3 regions of the Halomonas sp. 3F2F genome follow, and region 2 is predicted to be linked to each of the others. Evidence: predicted binding sites of a transcription regulator. Region 2 holds the regulator's gene; each other region holds the start of a gene.

Region 1 (5,413 bases), on a different contig from region 2:
GCTGCGCTTAGTGGACGCCATAGTTAGCCACCACTAGAAGGCCGCCAATGGCTAGACCGATAGCTCCCCAAAGACGTATCAAACTCGGCGTGATAAACGACCAGATCGCCACGCCCGCCCAAATAATAAAGCTTCCCATCATGCCGATACGCAGAGACATCATGGTATCAAACGGTAAGCCAAGCGCTGCCACCGAAAACAGTGCAGCAACGATATAGCCGCCAAGCGTCGCGGCCAGGATGCGTAAGATCAGCAGCCAATAGGAAGAGGATAAGACGTTGAGCAGCATGGTGCATCTCGGTGCAGGTCACAGACCACCATTTTAATGCAAAAGGTTTTCATTTGCATTAGTACAAATAACTTATTTAGCACCTGCTGCACAACGTTTAGGTTAACCAAATGCGCGGTGTGTGGGCGACACGCGCGATCCAGTGCGGGCGCAGAACATGCCACGCCTGCTCACACAGCGTCCAGGCTTCATTGCGTGAGTTTCCGAGATAACGTAATAACAGCACGCCCTGGCGAACGGTAACCGCCCAACGCGGGTTGTCCGGCAGCGCTTCGCGTAGCTCATCAATCGCCACACCGGCATCTTCTAAGCCCACCGCCCATAGCGTGGCTTGCACCGTGGCGCCCCCCTGCCCCCAGCGCCCGTTAAAACGCGGATGTGCAGGATCCAACGGTTGGCGTTCAAGCCACAGCGGCTTGCCATCTAGGGTTAAACGAAAGTGCTGCTCAATGCGACCTGTTACATAGGGAAGTTCACTGGCGGGGCGGCCCAGCGCCATGATTTCCCAGCCCAAGCAACGGGCACTGCCATGCAACGCAATATGCGTTCGCTGAGCGCCTTTGGAGCCATCAAAGGCGATCGTTTCTTGAGGAAGCCACTCAAGGATGCCGCCATCTTCCACGTTAAGCTCAGTCTGTTGGTTCCAGGCAACGCCCTGACTGTCAGCTTTATAAAGCTTGTTAGCCGCAGGCGTGGTGAGCAGCGCATGAGCATCACCCTCGATGTGGGCGCGAATCGTCAGGGCATCGCCACTGACTAAACCACCGGGTGGATGCAGCACGTACACATGGCAAGCTTCCGTGCTGCCTTCTGGGTAAAACGGCCGCTGTACTCGTAGCGGCCCTTGGTGACGAGCCTGCACCAATCGGGTTGTGCCCTCACGGTTAGCAAAACGCAGCGCCAGCGATGCCGCCCAGTGGCGCTCGCCATCAAAGCGATGGCCTGAGCTAGCGGCAGGTGTCGCAAGTTCACACAGAGTCATGGCGCTATCGCTTCCAGTTGGTCAATATTTCAACTTGAAATGCAAGGAGTGCGCCAAAATGGTGAAAAACCACGTTTCTTTGTCGACACAATAACTTAAGCTTTGAGATTGTTAGCTACCAACGGCTTTAAGCACCAAAAGAGAACACAAAAACGGATAAGCGCACCAAATCTGAGCAACCTTCAACGCCGTTAGAAGAAGGCCCAAGCCTCGTTAAGCTAAGCTGCGCACTCTTCTTTGCTAACCACTAAATGGTAAGCGTTGGGGGCTATATCGTTGCTAAACTGATACGCACATAGTCATCAGCAGAGTTCAACAATGACACGCACCCATCACCCTTCCCCTACCTTCCAGCTGCGCTTAGCGTTAAACCACGATGTGGTGATTGGCCCTGGCAAGGCTGACCTGTTGGAAATGATTGATCAAACCGGCTCAATTTCCGCGGCGGGCCGCGCGCTGAACATGAGTTATAAAAAAGCCTGGCAACTGCTCGAAACTATGAACGGCTACTTTTTATCACCGCTGGTGGTAACAAGTTCCGGTGGAAATGCACGGGGTGGAGCACACCTAACAGAGATTGGCAAACAAGTACTTACCCACTATCGAGCACTGGAAAAGCAGTTTGTGATGGCAACGCCTGACGATGCCAAAGCACTGCTAGCGCTTCTGTCACCTTCTGATGGTGCCGAGCGCGACAATGATTGATCGCCATCCAGCCACGCGTTATTTGTCATTGAACACGCGCTGAGTATTCGCTAATCTCCGCTATATCCATGTGGAAATAGCGGAATAAAACGATGCTTAACTTCGGTGTGAACAATCGCCTGCTTGCCAGCGTTATTCTATTTAGCCTTCCGACAGCATCAGCGCTCGCGAGCGACAATGTGCACGTTGCAGCCGCTGCGTCGCTGACCGATGCACTAAACGATGCCATTGCGGTTTATGAAACGCATAATGACGTTGATGTGACCGCGATTTATGCTTCGTCGTCTACCCTTGCTCGACAAATCGCCAGCGGCAGTCCCGCGCAGCTATTTCTTTCCGCAAATGTGACGTGGATGGATTGGCTTGAAGATCAGCATATCAATGTGCAGCAACGTAGAGATTTACTGCAAAATCGATTGGCGCTTGTTAGTGCCAGCGATAGCGTGCCAATGCAGTTCACCCCAGGGGAAGGCATCGCTATTGAAACGCTATTAGGCGAGCGCGACCGACTGTCCGTGGGAGACCCAGACCATGTACCGGCCGGTATCTATACCCAGCAAGCACTGGAGACACTGGGCGAATGGGAAGCTCTAGCGCCGCGCCTAGCCCGTGGCAATGATGTGCGCGCTGCATTAGCGCTGGTAGAGCGTGAAGAAACACCCATCGGTGTGGTGTATCAAACGGATGCTTTTGCCAGCAAGGCCGTCAGGGTACTTGGGTTATTCCCAGCCGCCAGCCACGACCCCATTACGTACCCCATCGCCCTGATTGATGCAGAGCAAAACGCTGCTGCCGTGGCGCTACAGGCGTGGTTAACCAGTGAAGAAGCCCTCGCTATCTTTGCCGAGCATGGCTTTGACACAAGCATCAGTGCACCGTGACGCTTTCTCCAGCGGAGTGGGAGGCTATTCGCCTAAGCTTACTGATCGGCTTAGCGGCGGTTGCATGGATATTGCCCCCAGGCATTGCCGTCGCTTGGTGGCTAGCCCGCTATCATTTTCGCGGGAAAGCATTGGTCAATGGTTTGATACACTTGCCACTGGTTCTGCCGCCCGTGGTTGTGGGGTATCTACTGTTAATTGGCTTGGGCAGGCAAGGGGTGTTTGGTCAATGGCTTTACAGCAACTTAGGCGTATCATTGCCATTTACTTGGCAAGGGGCAGCCGTTGCTAGCGGCGTAATGGCGTTTCCATTACTGGTGAGGGCCCTGCGTTTATCCCTTGAGGCCGTTGACCCCAAACTCGAAGCGGCTGCCAGCACGCTAGGCGCTAGTCGCTGGCGGGTATTCACCACCATCACATTGCCGCTGGCGATCCCCGGCCTGCTAACAGGTACCGTGCTGGCTTTTGCTCGCGCGCTTTCCGAGTTCGGTGCCACTATCACTTTCGCCTCTAATATCCCTGGCGAAACGCGCACCTTACCCCTAGCACTCTATACGCTAATTCAGACACCCGGTCAGGAAGCCGCTGCGGCAAGGCTATGTTTTCTCGCCATCATTATTGCCCTGCTCTCGTTAATTGCCTCTGAATGGCTAGCGCGCCGCACCCAACAGCGTTTACAGGAACGTGATGCCTACTAACCCAACGTCTCCCGACGCCTCTGCCCATTCATCGCTATCGCTCTCTGTTGAACAACGCCTTGGCAACTTCCAGCTGCAAGCATCGCTCACGCTGCCCGCTAGCGGTGTGACCGGTATTTTTGGCATATCAGGAAGCGGCAAAACCAGCCTACTGCGCATTATTGCAGGCTTGGACACACCCGACGTAGGCAAACTGCAGCTCGGCGACCAGGTGCTACTAGACACCCAACAGCGCCAGAATGTACCCGCCCATCAACGGCGCATTGGCGTTGTGTTCCAGGAGGCGCGTCTTTTTCCTCATTACCGAGTGCGAGGCAACCTCACCTACGGCATGCCTAAACGAGCAACTCACCGCTTCGATGAGATTGTCGAATTGCTTGGCATCGGACATTTACTTGAGCGGATACCGGGTACCCTTTCGGGCGGCGAAGCACGCCGAGTCGCCATAGGCAGGGCACTACTGAGCGATCCTCAGCTACTGCTAATGGATGAGCCACTCTCCGGATTGGATGGGCCACGTAAGCAAGAGCTGTTGCGCTTCATTGCGCGACTGACTCGCCAGGTTCAAATCCCGGTGATTTACGTCAGCCACGACCCCGAAGAGATCTCGGCAATTGCTGATCATCTCGTACTGATGAAAGAGGGGCGCGTTATTGCTAGCGATCCATTACATGGTCTTTTGCAGCGCTTTGATTTAACCGAGGAGCTGGGAGGGTTCGATGCCGCCTCGATTATCGAAGGTCGAGTTGTCGAACATGACGATGTATACCAGCTAACCCATCTTGCGCTTGATAAGTGTCACCAATTAATAATACCGGGTATATCAGCGCCTGTCGGCAGCCGTTTGCGCGTACGTATCTTTGCACGGGATATTGCCTTGGCACTCTCACCGACAAAGGACACCAGCTACCGTAATCAGCTCGCGGCTACTATTAAAAAAATGGAAACGTTGCCCACCAGCCCACACTCGGTGGAGCTGCTGTTGAGCCTTGGTTCTATTCACCTTAGATCACGCTTAACTCGCAAGTCCTCAGATGAAATGAAACTCGCTGTAGGTAAGCAGGTGACAGCGCTAGTGCGCAGTGTATCGATCTTGCATTACTAATACACAACGTCGGAGCTATGAATTGATTTAGCACTCGTTTTATCCGACGCCAATAGCCCCTACGTGTCAATTGACCGCACCGCCCTCACATTTTCATAAGGAAATTTCAGCTAAAATTGCCAAGCACTCTATATGAAACAACATAACACGGCCCAAATAGCGTATCGAGCAAATGCACTTATCACGTTCAGTAGGGACTCTTTGGTATCGCATAGCGCTTTATATGGCGTTTGTGGCGATGCATCTCCTACTGGGCGGGCCGCTAATTTCGCAGTATCAAGCGGGTGGGCAACATCACGCTAACCACGGCACTGACCACTCCTCTAGCCATTCATCAAGTCACCAGAATGGAAACCATCATCAGCACGCGGCCCCGCAAGCAAGTCAACATCACCACTCTTCAGGCCATGCTGAAGCGGTAGAGCCGATATTTAACTGGTTTCACCAATGTGGCTACTGCGCCGTCTGGCAACAGTTTCCAACGACACCAACCGTTCTTCCCGCGATCAGCCAGCAAGCGTTTATCACGCATGGGCAACTGCTGACGCAACCGACACAGGCGATGCGCTCCTGTGATAACTACCCCCACGCGCTAACGCGAGCTCCGCCCTTTTTGCGACGTGTATAACGCCACATCGTCAGCCCTTTCAGCCTGAAGCTCGCTTCAGGCGAGTGGCTGTCTACATCAAAAAAAGGGATCATCATGTCGCATCTAGCTACTGGGCATGGCGTCGTTACGCCTGCCCGTTTAAA
Region 2 (5,413 bases):
AGCGGTGTCATTTAATCGTTCTTTTCAAACATTAATAACGGAGGCTTCATGGCCCTACCTGACGCTCTACAAGACCGGATTCGCCGCGTAAGATTGCTTGCCATTGACGTTGACGGCGTACTTACCGATGGCCGCCTTTATTTTCAAGCTGACGGTATCGAAATCAAAGCGTTTCATACCCAAGATGGCCACGGCCTCAAACTTTTGAAGCGCGTCGGAATCCATGTTGCCTTAATTACTGGGCGTGATTCTCCCATGGTCAGCCAACGTGCTGCGTCGCTGGGCATTACCCACGTGTATCAAGGGTGCGAGGATAAACTCACTACGCTACGCGCGCTTTGCCAACGCCTAGATATCACGCTTGAGCAGGTTGCTTATTGTGGTGACGACCTACCAGACCTTGCTCCAATGAAACGTTCTGGCGTAGGCATCACCGTCCCTAATGCTCCTGATTATATGCATACCCACGCTGACTGGATCACCGATCGGCTTGGTGGCCACGGCGCTGTACGTGAAATCTGCGACACCTTATTGATGTCTCAAGGCCATTGGGATGCTGTTTTAGATACGTACCTACACGGCCAATCGTAATGCGCTTTTGGGTTAAAAAACGCATTTGGATAACCATCATGGTGCTTGCCTTAGGTGGCATACTGGTATGGTTGGATCCACGCGGCCCTCAAGACCAATCAATCGACGCTGAGGCTCGCGCTCAAGAGCCCGGCCATGTATTAGAGAATGCAGAAATCACTCTGTTTGGTGACACCGGTGCCATCCAGCAGTCGCTGACGACGCCACGCTTAGTCCATACCCCTCAAACGGCGATGACAGATGTCTTCTCCCCCAGGGCGACACTATTCGATAGCGAAGAGCGTCAATGGCTAGCGACGGCGGAGACCGGCACCCTAAATACTGACACGCAGGTGCTCACACTAGCTGGCTCAGCCCAATTACTTGCACCCGACGAGGGCTGGCAGCTGAATACAGAGTTATTACATTATGATGGCACCACCCGTCATGCTTGGAGCGATGCCGAAACCATACTTCAGCAACCGCCCCAGCGCATTGGCGCTTCACGCATGGATGTATGGCTGGATGATAGCCAGATCCGCTTAACCAATAACGTGCGCGGCGTTCACCCGCCTGCCACTCGTTCTCAGTAGGAGTCGCGATGAACGCTCTTATTCGCACGGCACTCTTCGTCATTGCGCTACCCATTTCAGCGGCAGCGCTACCGGTCATGGCACAAAGCCAAGCCCCCGTAGAAGTAGAGGCTGACCGTTTAGATCTCGATCAACGCGCAGGCACTGCTGTGTATTCAGGCAACGTCGATATTCGGCAGGGCAATATGCAACTGCGTGGAGATCGCGTTGAGATTCAGCGCAACGATGCTGGCGAGCTATCGCGCGCCGTTGCAACCGGTGGACGAGCCTATATACGCAACCAGCTCGAAGACCAAGCTAGCCCAATGGAAGGCTGGGCAAAGCGCATTATTTATCATGTTGCCGAGCGTCGGGTAGAGCTCATTGACCAAGCGGAACTGACCCAGCAAGCAGATCGCTTTGAAGGTGGACGCTTAGAGTATTTTATCGACCAAGGTGTGGTTCAGGCGCGTTCTGATGTTAGTGGTAGTGAACCACAACGTATCCGCATGACTCTTCAGCCGGAACAATAGGAGTGTCCAGTGGCGACAAATAACGCAGAGCCTGCACCTCAAACCACAGCCTCAGAATCAGCGCCGATAAAAACCCTTTATGCTCGCCACCTAGCCAAAAGCTATAAACGCCGCCGTGTCGTTAAGGATATTAACCTAGAGATATCTCAAGGCAGCGTGGTAGGGCTACTAGGCCCCAATGGCGCTGGCAAAACGACATCGTTTTATATGATTGTCGGCTTGGTAAAGTCTGATGCGGGAAAGGTTGGCATTGACGAGCTTGATTTAACCCATGCCCCCATGCACGAACGTGCAATGGCAGGTATTGGCTACTTGCCTCAGGAAGCCTCTATTTTTCGCAAACTTTCTGTCGCCGACAACATAATGGCAATCCTGGAAACTCGTAAAGAACTCGATCGTAGCGCCCGGGAGCAGCGCCTTGAGTCGCTACTGGAAGATTTTCACATCACGCACATTCGTGACAACTTCGGCATGAGTCTTTCGGGCGGAGAGCGTAGACGTGTTGAGATCGCACGCTCCCTCGCGACAGAGCCTGCCTTTATTCTGCTTGATGAGCCGTTTGCCGGCGTTGACCCGATCTCAGTGGGTGATATTAAAACGATCATTCGAGCCCTCAAAAAACGCCATATCGGCGTACTAATCACTGATCATAACGTCAGGGAAACACTAGATATTTGCGATATTGCCTACATTGTAGGTGACGGTCATATCATCGCCAGTGGCCCCCCTCAGGAAATTCTCAACAACCAGCGGGTAAGAGACGTTTATTTGGGGGCTGATTTCCGCCTGTAAACAGCCACCTGCAAAAAAAATAGTAGTGGTGGCATAGTTATTGCACTTGCACCAAGCCATAACTCGCACTAGGGTGGAGCTTTCTGATTAACGAGTGGTTCTCAGATGGTCATGAAAGCTTCTCTTCAATTGCGTATCGGTACACAGCTGACCATGACACCTCAGCTGCAGCAGGCCATCGCCCTGTTACAGCTATCAACGCTGGACCTCCGTCAAGAAATTCAGCAAGCACTTGATGCCAATCCAATGCTTGAGCAGGAAGATGAGTTCGGCGAACAGGCCGTTAGTGAACCCCAGGAAGTTGAATGGTCCGAAAGCATTCCTAACGAACTCTCAACTGACAGTGACTGGTCAGACACTTATCAAGACCTAGGTAGCCATGGTGCCAGCAGCGAGGGGCCTGACTTTGAGCGTCAAGCCGCTGGTCAAAGTTTGCATGGCCACTTACTTTGGCAACTCGCCATGACAGATTTTTCACCACGCGACCATGCCATTGCTGAAAGCCTCATCGATGCACTGGATGCCAACGGCTACCTAACTCAACCTCTCAATGACATTCGCGAAGGACTTAAAGCCCAAGGGCATGAAGGCCTTAGCCAGCGTGAAGTTGAAACAACCTTGCTGCGCCTTCAACAGTTTGAGCCCACCGGTGTATTTGCTCGCGACCTGCGGGAGTGCTTAATGCTGCAGCTCGCCTCACTACCCGAAGATACACCGCTGCTGATGCCTGCCAAGCGCTTAGTGCGTCAATTTCTTGAAGCGCTCGGTAAAGATGATGTGCGTTTGCTAAAGCGGCGGTTAAGTCTAGATGATGAGCAGCTTGATGACGTAATCCGCTTGATCCGCAGCCTGGACCCTCGCCCCGGGAGCGCCTTTGGCGACACAGATGACAGCTACGTAACGCCAGATTTAGTCGTCCGCCATGACCACGAAGGATGGCACCTGGAGCTAAACCCAGAGGCACTGCCGCGCTTGCGCATTCAACCTGACTACGCAAGCCTCATCAAACGGGCTGACAAGAGCCAAGATAACCAATTTTTAAAAGAGCATCTCCAGGAAGCGCGCTGGCTCATCAAGAGCCTTTCAAGTCGAAATGATACGCTACTGCGGGTGGGCCGAGAAATCATAGCTCGCCAGATAGGCTTTCTGGAACACGGTGAAGAAGCCATGAAACCGCTGATCTTAGCCGATATCGCAGACGCCGTTGAAATGCATGAATCTACTATTTCCAGGGTCACCACCCAGAAATATATCCATACCCCGCGCGGTGTGTTCGAACTCAAATACTTCTTTTCCAGCCAAGTAAGTGGCCAGGACGGCGGCGACAGTCACTCCAGCACCGCCATCCGGGCTCGAATCAAAAAACTGGTGCAAGATGAACCGCCCGGCAAACCGCTCTCAGACAGCCGCCTCGTGGCGCTATTGGAAGAGGGTGGCATTAATGTAGCAAGGCGAACGGTGGCCAAATATCGTGAATCAATGGGTATTCCCTCTTCAAGCGAGCGCCGCCGTTTACGCTAATAAAACAGTGCTAACGAGACAAAGTCTGTCTAGGGGCTTTGCAATAGCGCAAAAAGGGTTACAATCGAAGAACAGTCCGATGGATAAGGAGCACGTCAATGCAAGTAAATATCACTGGTCATCACGTAGATCTGACTGACGCCTTGCGTGACTATGTAAATGAGAAGCTGGAACGCGTTGAGCGCCATTATGACAATATCACCACCGTACAAGTGACCTTATCTGTTGAAAAGGAGCGTCAGCAAGCTGCCTGCACCCTGCATGCTGCAGGTGCCGATCTACACGCAGAAGCATTAGACAATGATATGTATGCTGCGATTGATGCACTAGCGGACAAAATTGACCGTCAACTCGTTAAACACAAGGAAAAAGCACAAGCTCGCGCCCAAGGCGCTGGCGTGCGTTAACTCAATGACGTTGGAAACCATACTTCCCCCGGAGCGCGTGCTGTATGACGTCCCCGGGGGCAGCAAAAAAAGGGTGCTGGAATTTTTCAGCACCTTTATTGCGCAAAACACGCCAAGCCTAGATAGCCAAGAAGTCTTCAGCCGCCTGATTGGTCGTGAGCGTTTGGGTAGCACTGGAATAGGCAACGGCGTTGCCATTCCTCACGCCCGTAGCCCTCACTGCAGCTCGCCTATCGCTGGTTTTTTAAAGTTAGCCGAGCCTGTAGATTTCGATGCTATTGATGGCGATCCCGTCGACCTTGTTTTCGTACTTTTAGTACCCGAAGAGGCGGACGACACGCACTTAGCCTTATTAGGGCAAGTGGCGTCTATCATGAACAGCGTTGACACACGTCAGCAGCTTCGTAGAACGGCTAGCCAACGTGAGCTATTGGACCTTATAACAGCAAAAATTCGTGAACAACCTGTTACTTAAATAGTCCACCGCTAGACACTGCCTACGTTTACCTCCATTTTTATTGGCATGCCAAGAGAAACTCTATGCAATTGGTGATCATTAGCGGCCGTTCAGGGTCCGGTAAATCTATCGCCTTACAAGCGTTAGAAGATCTTGGCTATTGTGCCATCGATAACTTGCCCGCCATGCTACTCGGCTCCCTGGTGGATGAGCTTCGTGAGCAAGGGGCACGCCCCCAATTAGCGGTAAGTATCGATGCGCGCAATTTACCTGCTGCACTAAAGCAACTGCCAAAAATGCTTGAATCTTTGCGTCAGAAAAGCATTCACTTCCAGGTTATCTATCTAACCACCGATGCCCGAATTCTTCTTGAGCGATACTCAGCCACGCGTCGTCGCCACCCTCTTACGCGTGATAGTGACATGACGCTTGAAGAGGCCATCAATAAAGAAGAAGAAACCCTGCTCGACATCCGTGATCTGGCTGACCTGATGATCGACACATCGCGTCTGTCGGTTCATGACCTGCGCCGCCGGATAACGGATCAGGTTGCCCAACAGC
Region 3 (5,413 bases), on a different contig from region 2:
GCCCATAAACAGCATGAGAACCACAATGACGATGGCAACCGCTTGGATCAGGCTGACTAAGAAACCGGATACCGCCTCATCTACCACGCTCGGCTGGTCATAGACCACATTGAGCTCCATACCCAACGGGGTGCGTGCCTCCAGTTCGTCAAGCCGCTGTTCAAGTCGGGCACCTACTTCGACCACGTTGACGCCGCTTTCAAACGAGATGCCCAAGGAAATAGCCGGTCGCCCCATATCGCGATAAAGCTGCTGTGGTTGCTCGGTCAAGCCACGGGAAACCTCTGCGATATCGCTCAGCCTTACCAGCTCGCCGTTACCTTCACTAACGATTAACGCGCGTAAATCCTCAATATCGGCGGAACTACCCGAAGGCGTTACTCGGAAACGCTGCCCCCCCTGCTTCAAGTGACCCGAGTCCACTACGGCATTTTGCGTATTCAGCAATTGCTGGAGTGAACTTAGCGGAATGTTCAGCGCACGTAGCCGCTCTCGGTCGACTTCAATGAAAATGCGCTCCTCTCTCACCCCCGCCAGCGACACCTTTTCAACGCCGTCGACCAAGGCGAGTTCACGCTTAAGGAACTCGGCTTGGCTTTTCAAATCGGGCATGGCATAGCCATCACCGGTCAGGTTAATCATCAAGCCGAACACATCGCCAAAGTCATCGTTAACTCGTGACTGGCTGGCGCCTGGCGGCAAGGCGGCCTGCGCATCGCCAACTTTACGGCGCAACGAATCCCAAAGCTGCTGAAGTTCATCGTTTTGCACCGTGCTTTGCAGCTCGATGGTAATTTGAGAAAACCCGTTAGAACTCACCGAGCTGATACGTTTAATCGCGGGCATTTCCTGAATGGCTTCTTCCAGTGTCGAGGTGACTTCCTGCTCCACCTCTTCTGGCGTAGCACCAGGATACTGGGTGGTGACTAGCGCATTGCGAATGGTAAATTCAGGAAACTCAAGCTGCCCCATGCCAGTGAAAGCGAGCGCCCCGCCGAAGAGCAGTACCACGGTCATTAAATAACTAGCGGCCCGGTGGCGTAAGAAGTAATCAACCATCTTAGAGCCCCTGTTCCTTTTCCCATGGTGTTACACGCATATCAGCGCTGACACGATGGGCTCCCGCTGCCACCACACGATCATTCGCGGCTAGTTCGCCACTCACCTCTAACCCCTTAGAAGTTAAACGTCCCACCTCGACTGGCACCGCCTCTAAACGGTCCGGCGCCTGAAAACGCCACACCACCGCCTGCTCCGAGTTCTCACCTGGATAGCTAATGGCGTCAGGCGGCAAATGCCAAACAAGACTTTCAGACGCGGGTAATAGTTGGCCTAAATCAAGCCGCACGGTGGCGCTCATGCCATCAAGCAGCGTGATATCGTCGGGCTGCGGTAGCCGAAGCGTTACCTCATAGGCCAAACTTTGGGCGCTGGCCTGGGTGGTATAAGACGCCAGCTGCGCAAGGTAAGGTTTTTCGCTATTGCCAAACCGCACTTCAAAGGCCATCGCCATTTCAAACGGGGTCACCTCGTCGTTGCGCGGTATCTGCTGAACGATTTGCTGCGGTAAATGAAAGATCACATCAAGCTGCCCTGGCTGCTGAATCACCGCCACGGTTTCCTGCACCTGGACAATCTGCCGGTTATCTACCGGCACCTGGGCAATCACACCATCATAAGGTGCGCGCAGTTGGGTATTTTCCAGTTGCTCTTCGGCCTGTTCAAAGGTCGCCCGAGCGGCACGCAACTCCGCCTCTGATTCATCAAACCGTGCTTGGCTAATCGCTCCACGCTCTAGGGTATAGCGCATGCGTTCGTGAGTGGCCCGCGCTAGCTCTAAGCGCGAACGAGCGCTATCTAATTCACTGCGCATATTACGATCATCAATACGCGCGATCAGGGTGCCTTCCGTTACCCGCTGACCGGGAGTCACGTTAATCTCTAACAGCTCACCCGCCATGCGAAACGATAGATTGCTGCGTGTAGTGGCTTCAACGCGCGCAGGAAACTGGCGCTGCAGCGCGGCACCAGACGCTTCTAATGTCATCAGCTTCACCGGCCGAGGAAGAGGTTCATTCTGGCTCTCGGCATAAGCGTCACCTGTTGCCAGCAGCAGGGCCAGCAGCGCTGGAAGCAATCGAATCACAGTGTTACGCACAGCGGACTCCTCGGTGGTGTTATCAATACGCAGTCATAAAAAATTCACTGACATTCATGAATGTCAGTGAATGTGTATACTAATCGCCTACTGGCGACTTTGCCATTCAGTAATGCCAATATAAGTGCACTTTTTTGTTAGGAGCCGCTATGTCACGCCGCAAAGCTGAGGCTGAACGCACCCGCGAGACCATTCTTGATGCTGCAGAAGCTCAGTTTCTCGCTCAAGGGGTTTCGCGTACTACATTGGCCCATATTGCCGCAGCAGCAGGCGTTACCCGTGGTGCGATTTACTGGCATTTTGAGGATAAAGCGGCGGTATTCGATGCCCTGCTAGAGCGTGTTCGCGTGCCGCTCGATGAAATTGTCGATGATGCTGTTCTGCGACTGGGCCACACCCCCACCAAATGCCTGCAAGAGATTGCCCTGAGTGCGCTTGGCGCTATCTGCCATAATCTTCCGTTACAGCGCGCCGCCACCATCGTGCTGCATCGCTGCGAAAAGCTGGAAGATGATCATCCACGTATCAGCATGATCACTCGGCTTTCTGAGCATGCCGAAATGCAGGTTGAGCAGCTGTTTGAGAAAGCCCGGCAAACCGGCCATCTACGCGCTGACCTCACCCCCGCCAGCGCCCGGCGCCAGTACCATAGCTTTTTAATCGGCATTTGCTTTGATTGGTTACAAGACCCGCAGCAATTCTCATTAGCAGACGAGTACGAGAGTATGATCGAAACGTTAATGCGGGGGTTGTTGGAGAGTACGCTTTAAACGCCTTGGGGAGCTAAGCTTGGCACGCAGGTTGCTTATATAACAAGGGAGCCTCTGATTAATGTGATGAGCGCAGGCCAGACAAGGAAAAAATCAACGAAAAAGCGGAGTTTACGGGTTGTAAATGAGCATTTTGAGGCGATTTTTAACGCAGTATGGCCAAGCGCAATAGTTAATCAGAGGTTCCTAGGATAATAATACTCACCTGGAGTCTCCCCATGCACCACTCTGACTATCCGCTAAGTGAAGTCCCCACTAGCGCCCGTAAGGGCTTGCTCTCCACTTCCGTTGTGCTACTCGGCTTTACCTTTTTCACTGCCACCATGTGGGCCGGTGGTTCGCTTGGCCAATCGTTCCCGATTGGCCAACTGCTCTGGATCATACTGGTGGGTAACTTGTTGCTGGGCGCATACGCGGCAGCTCTTGCTTACATTGCCTGTAAAAGCGGCCTTAACTCCGTGCTGATGGGACGCTTCTGCTTCGGTGAAAAAGGCAGCAAACTTTCCGATTTTATTCTCGGCTTTACGCAGATTGGTTGGTACGCCTGGGGCACCGCGACGATTGCCCTAGTGTTAGTACGCACCACAGGGATGCCTGAATGGCTGGAAATCCCCTTAATGGTGCTATTTGGGTTTGGTTTCTGCGTGACGGCCATGATTGGCTATAAAGGTATGGACTGGCTTTCGCGCTTTGCCGTGCCCGCCATGATGCTGTTTATCTTGATTAGCCTGTTCACCGGGCTGGTGGATGCACGCGGATTTGCCGGACTAAGCCAGCAAACGCCCACGGAAAGCATGAGCGTGGCGGCAGCGATTACCGTCATCATTGGCACCTTTATTAGCGGAGGCACCCAAGCGACTAACTGGAGCCGCTTCGCCAAGACGCCGAAAATTGCCGTGATCGCGACTCTGGCGGCTTTTTTTGTGGGCAACGGCTTAATGGTGCTGACCGGCGCACTGGGTACCATGATTTACCAGCAGGCGGACATCGTCGATGTATTGATCGCGCAGGGCTTTGTCACCATCGCGGTGCTGATGCTGTTTCTAAATATCTGGACCACCCAGGACAACACCATCTACAACTTTGCCGTAGCGGGCTGCAATTTGCTGCGTACCGAGAAACGCCGCTTAGTCACGGTGTGTGGCGCAGCGATTGGTACCGTACTGGCAGTAGGCGGTATGTATAACCTACTGATTCCCTTTCTAGTACTGCTAGGCACCTTTATTCCTCCCATGGGCGGGGTGATCATGGCGGACTTCTGGCTCAAACATAAAGGCCGCTACCCTACTCTGGAATCCACTCAGTTACCCAATTTTAATCGCCGAGGGTTAGCCGCCTATGCATTAGGCGCTGGAGCCGCTTACCTCTCCCCGTTGCTCCCCCCATTGGTAGGTGTCGTGGTAGCGGCAGTTAGCTACGCTGTACTGCTTCGTTTAAACCACGCTACGCTAAGTGATACTTCCCCTTCGACTGCCAAACAATAAGTGAGTCACTAATTATATGAGCATGCAGATCATTAACGCCCGCCTACGCCAGCGCCCCGAGCTTTACCGGCTTGAGATTGAGAACGGTACGTTCACAGCGATTACCGCTCAAGACGCGCCACAAACGGCGGGGGATGGGCAAATTGATGCGGGCGGCAAGCTGCTTTGCGCGCCGTTCATTGAACCGCATATTCACTTGGACGCCGCGTTAACGGCGGGCGAGCCAAGCTGGAATCAAAGCGGCACGCTGTTTGAAGGCATCGAACGTTGGGGTGAGCGTAAGCCCATGCTCACCGAAGCGGATATTCGCGAACGCGCGCTTAACACCCTGAACCTGTTGATAGGCAACGGCGTCCAGTTTGTGCGTACACACGCTGACACCAGCGACCCCAGCCTAATCGGCATTAAAACCCTATGCGCCTTGCGCGATGAATTGAAAGATAAAATCGATATCCAAGTAGTCGCTTTTCCGCAAGATGGCCTGCTTTCCTACCCCGGCGGCGACCGCCTGATGGAAGAGGCGCTGGAGATCGGCGCGGACGTTGTCGGCGGCATTCCCCACTTTGAGTACACCCGAGAACTAGGCGTCGCTTCCATGAAGCGGGTGATAGAGCTAGCGATCAAATATGACCGTTTGGTGGATGTGCACTGCGATGAGATAGACGACCCTAACTCGCGTTTCCTTGAGGTGCTGGCCTGCGAAGCGCTGTTTAACGACTTAGGCAGCCGCGTGACCGCTAGCCACACGACGGCGATGCACTCCTACGATAACGCCTACTGCTCTAAGCTGTTTCTGCTGCTCAAACGTTCGGGCATCAACTTTGTCTCCTGCCCCACCGAAAGCATTCACCTGCAGGGACGCTTTGATAGTTACCCAAAACGTCGTGGTGTTACCCGCGTAAAAGAACTAAACGCCGCGGGCATTAATGTCTGCTTTGCCGAGGATTCCATCTTCGACCCCTGGTACTCGCTGGGTAACGGTAAGCTGTTGCGGACGCTCG

What was found. Region 2 encodes sigma-54, which starts transcription at its own class of promoters, with help from an activator protein. Its sites were predicted from a motif close to TGGCACNNNNNTTGCTNT; they were not measured.
Region 1: INT21_RS07310 (urease accessory protein UreD) is a predicted target of sigma-54. The motif match lies at 1,310-1,327, and genes of this name have one in related genera.
Region 3: codB (cytosine permease) is a predicted target of sigma-54. The motif match lies at 2,949-2,966, and genes of this name have one in related genera.

The regions. Positions count from the first base shown of each region.
Region 1 is NZ_JABUZE010000065.1:25,556-30,968, reverse strand. Features, by position in the region: gene INT21_RS07315 (DUF3649 domain-containing protein) at 8-289, opposite strand; gene INT21_RS07310 (urease accessory protein UreD) at 387-1,271, opposite strand; gene INT21_RS07305 (winged helix-turn-helix domain-containing protein) at 1,590-1,976, shown strand; gene modA (molybdate ABC transporter substrate-binding protein) at 2,069-2,857, shown strand; gene modB (molybdate ABC transporter permease subunit) at 2,854-3,555, shown strand; gene modC (molybdenum ABC transporter ATP-binding protein) at 3,545-4,660, shown strand; gene INT21_RS07285 (DUF2946 domain-containing protein) at 4,899-5,288, shown strand; gene INT21_RS07280 (TonB-dependent copper receptor) at 5,364-5,413, shown strand, end outside.
Region 2 is NZ_JABUZE010000130.1:84,137-89,549, forward strand. Features, by position in the region: gene INT21_RS12900 (KpsF/GutQ family sugar-phosphate isomerase) at 1-15, shown strand, start outside; gene INT21_RS12905 (KdsC family phosphatase) at 49-591, shown strand; gene lptC (LPS export ABC transporter periplasmic protein LptC) at 591-1,163, shown strand; gene lptA (lipopolysaccharide transport periplasmic protein LptA) at 1,172-1,675, shown strand; gene lptB (LPS export ABC transporter ATP-binding protein) at 1,742-2,467, shown strand; gene INT21_RS12925 (RNA polymerase factor sigma-54) at 2,573-3,988, shown strand; gene hpf (ribosome hibernation-promoting factor, HPF/YfiA family) at 4,087-4,395, shown strand; gene INT21_RS12935 (PTS sugar transporter subunit IIA) at 4,400-4,870, shown strand; gene rapZ (RNase adapter RapZ) at 4,936-5,413, shown strand, end outside.
Region 3 is NZ_JABUZE010000033.1:96,174-101,586, forward strand. Features, by position in the region: gene INT21_RS04425 (efflux RND transporter permease subunit) at 1-1,059, opposite strand, end outside; gene INT21_RS04430 (efflux RND transporter periplasmic adaptor subunit) at 1,061-2,158, opposite strand; gene INT21_RS04435 (TetR family transcriptional regulator) at 2,308-2,928, shown strand; gene codB (cytosine permease) at 3,147-4,412, shown strand; gene codA (cytosine deaminase) at 4,429-5,413, shown strand, end outside.